Regions from separate parts of the Yersinia antarctica genome, predicted to be linked through region 1. Evidence: predicted binding sites of a transcription regulator. Region 1 holds the regulator's gene; the other holds the start of a gene.

Region 1 (3,204 bases):
ACATTCTAGTGATGAGTAACGGTGGTTTTGGTGGGATTCATAACAAATTGCTGAGCGCTTTGGATAAAAAAGCGGAGCAATAAGCTCTATCGCAGGATTAAGTCGGATAAAAAAAGCCCCCGCGATAGCGGGGGTAAAGGGTTCGTCGGATAGACGAGGGATTATTCGGATGTGAGCTGACTTCAGCCAATACTTTGTTGCAATCAATACTCTATTCAATAAGCTAAAAATTAGTATTTATCTTTATTTTCAGTCTATTGAATAAATTATCAAGGTACGAAAGTATGCCCCTCTGAGCGGGGCATTTACTTTCACTGCTGGCGCTTAATCTTATTTGTAAATCTTAGCTGTGGCGTGCCAACCATTGTCTTGATGCATACCAATGATTTTGTATGCCGTAGCGCCTTCACTATCAGCTTTTTTCGCGATGGCCTGCTCAATATCAGAAGGAGCACCGGTAATCGCGCTCACACTGACTGCGCCTAAATCAGTCATTTTGCTTGCTTGGGCGGCATTGATTGATTCCGCAGCAGATGCGCCGAAAGCAACAACAGAAAGTAAACTCAGGGCTGCCAGAGTAGTTTTGATTTTCATGATTTTTCCTTAATCAGATTCAACAATCCAAAAGTACTTTTAATGATTCTGGTACTTTTAGTTTATTGTTTTTACTGTTTATTTAATTTTTTCGATTTGGGCTTCACGCCATTTTTGATCTATCTATTGCGAATTACTGGTAAATCTTGGCAGTGGCATGCCAGTTATTTTCTTCTCGCACTTCGATCACTTTGTAAGCTTTAGCGCCCATAGCATCAGCTTTATCAGACAGCGCCTGACGAATATCGGATGGTGCGCCGTTAAGGCCACTGACGGTAATGGTGCCCATTGGTTGTAATTTTTCAGCCTGACTCTCATTGATAGAATCCGCTGCAAAAACACCAAATGACAGTGCAGAGAGAATGCTGGCAGTTGCGATGGTAGTTTTAATATTCATGTTATTGCCTCTATTTATTCTTTATCACTTCGCATGAAGTGTGATTTACGTCACGAAAATGAGTATACATCTAGTAACTGAGAATATTAATAGCAAGCTAATAATATTTAAGGTCACTTTATCGCTAGTGACTACTTTTTAAGAACTAAAAGGAATAAAAAGTGATTAAAAAACAGCACGTTCAAGTAAAAACTTAATGTTTTCAATTGAGTAAGCGTTTTTGACTAAAAGTGCGTTAGTCAGTGGTAGGTTTGACTGTAAGGGAGAGATAAGCAGAATTATTTTGTGGTTTAGACCGAAATCAGTAGTTATATGCCCTGGTTAAAGGCTATGAAGGTATGATTAATCGGATAACGGTGACAGGGATACAGTGCGGCGCAGAAGGCCGCATCTATATACATCAGACATAAAGATGTGGAATTAAAGCTCTTGTTCGAATAGCCCAAGAATGGCTTCATGCAGTTGTTTAACCGTAAAACCTCTGGCAGGCGTTGTGAAAATGGTATCGTCACCAGCAATACTGCCTAAGATCCCTTCAGCCTTACCTAATGAATCCAGCAGGCGGGCGATCAGCTGTGCCGCACCAGGGCTGGTATTAATCACAACGACTGAATCATTATAATCGACATCCAAGACCAGATTTTTTAGTGGGCTACTGGTTGTTGGCACCCCCAATTCTGCGGGTAAGCAGTAAACCATCTCCATTTTGGCATTACGCGTTCTAACCGCACCGAATTTGGTTAGCATACGTGAAACTTTGGATTGGTTGATATTTTCGAAGCCTTCTTCCTGCAAGGCCAAAACGATCTCACCTTGAGAACTGAATTTCTCTTCTTTCAATAACGCTTTAAACGCTTTGATAAGATCTTCTTGTTTTGCGGGATTACGCATTTTCTGTGCCTTGATCAGTCAATAGTGAATAGGATTATTATGCATATAAATGAATTTTTATTCAACATGACTATGGAGTATTGGCGATAAAAGCACTGATATCAAGGTGTGGTGAAATTTTCACATCATCTTACTGTTACGATTATGCTAAATCAGTTTTTATCAACATTCGGCGCGAGTAACTAAAATGTTATTAAAATGATGTTGTTCTGATGTAACGGAAGGGTGTAATGTAACCGCCGATTAACCTGTCATGAATACTTCAGTAAATTTTAGAATAATGTGCGCTATATCATTAATGAATAAGCGATTTACTCTAAAATGCATACGTCTTATGCGCCTTTTTGATGCGTGATATCTCAATCTGACTGTTAATAGATTGTGTTTAAAATCACAATAAATTAAGGTGCCTAAATAGATGAATTCACGGCAAATTTAAATTAAATATAAAAAGGAGTATAGGATGAAAGTTGCAGTTCTCGGTGCCGCTGGTGGTATCGGCCAGGCCCTCGCTCTTCTACTCAAGACCCAGCTTCCTTCAGGTTCAGACCTCTCATTATATGATATCGCGCCAGTGACTCCCGGTGTTGCGGTTGACCTGAGCCATATCCCGACCGCTGTTAATATTAAAGGCTTCAGCGGCGAAGATGCTACCCCAGCCCTTAAAGGGGCCGATATTGTTCTGATTTCTGCGGGTGTTGCACGTAAACCGGGCATGGATCGTTCAGATCTGTTCAATGTTAATGCTGGCATCGTCCGTAATCTGGTTGAGCAAATCGCGCTTACTTGCCCGAAAGCATTAATCGGTATCATTACCAACCCAGTTAACACGACAGTAGCGATCGCCGCAGAAGTACTGAAAAAAGCCGGTGTTTACGACAAGAATAAATTATTTGGCATTACGACACTGGATACCATTCGCTCTAATACCTTTGTTGCTGAACTGAAAGGTAAGCAACCTCAAGATATCGAAGTGCCGGTTATCGGTGGCCACTCTGGTGTTACCATTTTGCCATTGTTGTCACAAATTCCAGGCATTAGCTTTACCGAGCAAGAAGTGGCTGACCTGACTAAACGTATCCAGAATGCGGGTACTGAAGTTGTTGAAGCAAAAGCCGGTGGCGGGTCAGCGACTCTATCTATGGGGCAGGCTGCGGCACGTTTTGGTCTTTCTCTGGTTCGTGCTCTACAAGGCGAAAGCAATGTTGTTGAATGTTCTTACGTTGAAGGCGACGGTAAATATGCCCGTTTCTTTGCTCAGCCAATCCTGTTAGGTAAAGAGGGTGTTGCTGAACGTAAAGACATTGGCAAATTGAGTGCGT
Region 2 (3,204 bases), 3.3 Mb from region 1:
TAGCAACGCGCTTTAATAGCATTTCTCCCCGAGAAGAGCTGCGATAGTCAGGATGTACTGCCACGCAGGCCATCTCACCTATTTGTTCTTCAGGGAACGGATAGAGCGCTGCACAGGCAATCGTCAAATTATCCCGTTCAATAATCGTGAATTTGTCGATTTCCATTTCAAGCTGTTCCCGCGAACGACGCACCAGAATGCCTTGTTGTTCCAGCGGGCGAATCAATTCAAGTATGCCACCAATATCATTGATGGTAGCGCGGCGCACTTGTTCAGCACTCTCCATAACAATCTGTGTACCGATACCATCGCGGGAGAATAGCTCTTGGACTAGCGCTCCATCCTCCTGATAACTCAGTAAATGGCTCCGGCGCACACCGCTACGGCAAGCTTTCACTGCACCACGTAGGAAGCGTACCGTACCGGAGTTGTAATCACCCTCTTGTTCCAGATCTTCAATCCGTTTTTGAGCATCATTTGGGAACAGCTCTGAAATAATGTCACCTTCACTGTCAGTCACCCCTTGGGATGAACAGAAACCGATCATCTTTTCTGCTTTCAGTTTGATAGCTAACTGGGTGGCAACTTCTTCTGATGTGAGATTAAAGCTCTCGCCGGTCACCGATACAGCAACCGGGCCTAGTAACACGATTGCGCCATTATCTAATTGACGGTGAATTGCCTCTTCATCGATACGACGAATACGCCCGCTATGACAATAATCCACACCATCATCCACCCCCAGCGGCTGAGCAATAATGAAGTTGCCACTGACTACATTAATATGCGCGCCTTGTAGCGGGGTATTATTGAGACTCATTGATAGTCTTGCAGTGATATCCAACTGCAATAGGCCGGCTGCTTGTTTCACCATTTCCAGAGTTCGGGCATCTGTTACCCTGGTATGCTTGTGATAAATAGGTTCGTAATGATGCTGTGCCAAATTGCTGTCGATCTGTGGGCGCGCACCGTATACCACGACCAACCTGATCCCAAGGCTATGCAACAAACCGATATCATTGACGATATTCGCGAAGTTTTCATGCTCAATCGCCTCGCCACCCAACATGACAACGAATGTCTTGCCACGGTGCGCGTTGATATAGGGAACTGAGTGGCGAAATCCCTGGACCAGTTCAGTACTACGTTCCTTCACGGCAGACCCTCTTTGAATTTTTATTCGGTATTTTTGTATTTTTATTCTTTTTTGACCAAGATGGCAAGCACCAAATTACTATCAAATGCATATGTATGGCGTATCTGTATTAATAAATTGAATAACATAAAAATGTTTTTCTAATGACAGCGTGGGATTGATTCGTTAAAGTTTTTGCACATAAATTTTTTTGTGCGCTTTTTATTCATATTTTGGTAGTTACTTTGGAGTTACATGGCAGATTCAAATCATAATCCTGGGCGTCGTCGTCTGTTACAAGGTGCTGCGAGCGCCTGGATGCTGAGTGTTAGTCGAGTTGGATTTGCTGCTTCCTCACATATTATTGCAGTCCGGGTTTGGCCCTCTTCAACCTATACCCGAGTCACGCTGGAATCCAATACTCCGCTGAAGTATCGTCAGTTCGCTCTTACCAATCCTGATCGTATTGTGGTTGATATTGAAGGGGTACATTTAAATAGCGTCCTGAAACAGATAACTAATCAGGTTCAGTCCGGTGACCCTTATCTGAAGCAAGCCCGAGTAGGGCAGTTTGATAAAAATACCGTCCGTTTGGTTTTGGAGTTGAAGCAGAGCATCAGCCCCCAGCTATTTACTCTAAAACCTTTTGCTGAATTTCGAAATCGTTTAGTAGTGGATTTATATCCCGCTCAGGGCAACAGCTCTGCTGAGGACGATCCATTGTTGGCATTATTGGAAGATTATAATAAAGGCGACGTGGAGCGTAGCTTACCCGCAGAGACACCAAAAGCAGGCAAAGCAGGGCGCGATAGACCGATAGTTATCATGCTGGATCCTGGTCACGGCGGAGAAGATCCCGGTGCTATTGGTAGAAATAAAACCCGTGAAAAAGACATCGTGCTACAAATTGCCCGTCGGTTACGGGCGTTAATTCAAAAAGAAGCCAATATGCGGGTGTTTATGACCCGTAATGAAGATGTTTTTATCCCGTTGAAAGTGCGGGTAGCGAAGGCGCGCAAACTGCGGGCAGATTTATTCATTTCAATTCATGCGGATGCATTTACCAGTCAGGCGGCCAGAGGTTCCTCCGTTTTTGCGCTATCAACCAAGGGCGCAACCAGTACCGCCGCGCGTTTCCTGGCCCAGACACAGAATGAGGCCGACCAGATTGGGGGGGTTAGCAAAAGTGGTGATCGCTATCTGGACCATACCATGATTGATTTACTGCAAACGGCGACGATTAATGACAGCCTGAAGTTTGGTAAAGAAGTGCTGAATCGCATGGGGAAGATTAATACGCTGCATAAGAACCGTGTCGATCAGGCGGGGTTTGCTGTATTGAAAGCACCTGATATTCCTTCAATTTTGGTTGAAACAGCATTTATCAGTAATCTGGAAGAAGAGCGCAAACTACGTACCAGCCGTTTTCAGCAACAAGTCGCAGAATCTATTTTTGCTGGCATCAAAGCCTATTTTGCTAATGGTGGGGCGATGGCCCGACTTTAACGCGTAGGGCATTGTTATTGATTGAGATATATACCCTAAATAATTCGAGTTGCAGGAAGGCGGCAACTGAGATAATCCCGCTGAGTTGACGTTAGTCAATTATTCGGGTGAACGAAAGCAACCAACACACATGCGGTTTGAAATATGACGGGTATAAAGCCAGAAACAAAAAAACACCCTTGAGGGTGTCTGATGTTGATATGAAAATGATTAAGAATTGGTTGCGGGGGCCGGATTTGAACCGACGACCTTCGGGTTATGAGCCCGACGAGCTACCAGGCTGCTCCACCCCGCGTCCGTCTTAATACTATTTTCTATCTTACTACTTAGTCGTGTAATTGGTTGCGGGGGCCGGATTTGAACCGACGACCTTCGGGTTATGAGCCCGACGAGCTACCAGGCTGCTCCACCCCGCGTCCGTCACTACACTTTATTTGCTTCTCACTACTATTCTACCTAATTCGTCTTAACTTTCAAGACTATCGAACGACATTTGATACTGCTGGTAGCCAGTATCGGTTGGTTGCGGGGGCCGGATTTGAACCGACGACCTTCGGGTTATG

Evidence for each region. Region 1 encodes ArgR, which controls arginine synthesis, uptake and breakdown. Its sites were predicted from a motif close to ANTGAATAAAAATACANT; they were not measured.
Region 2: the regulator ArgR is predicted to act here: its motif matches at 1,189-1,206, upstream of argA (amino-acid N-acetyltransferase).

What each region holds. Positions count from the first base shown of each region.
Region 1 is NZ_JBSJQF010000001.1:503,261-506,464, forward strand. It holds gene mpl (UDP-N-acetylmuramate:L-alanyl-gamma-D-glutamyl-meso-diaminopimelate ligase) at 1-83, shown strand, start outside; gene ACWJJO_RS02245 (YdgH/BhsA/McbA-like domain containing protein) at 331-594, opposite strand; gene yhcN (peroxide/acid stress response protein YhcN) at 728-991, opposite strand; gene argR (transcriptional regulator ArgR) at 1,412-1,882, opposite strand; gene mdh (malate dehydrogenase) at 2,346-3,204, shown strand, end outside.
Region 2 is NZ_JBSJQF010000001.1:3,804,922-3,808,125, reverse strand. It holds gene argA (amino-acid N-acetyltransferase) at 1-1,156, opposite strand, end outside; gene amiC (N-acetylmuramoyl-L-alanine amidase AmiC) at 1,391-2,641, shown strand; tRNA gene ACWJJO_RS17695 (tRNA-Met) at 2,860-2,936, opposite strand; tRNA gene ACWJJO_RS17690 (tRNA-Met) at 2,981-3,057, opposite strand; tRNA gene ACWJJO_RS17685 (tRNA-Met) at 3,162-3,204, opposite strand, start outside.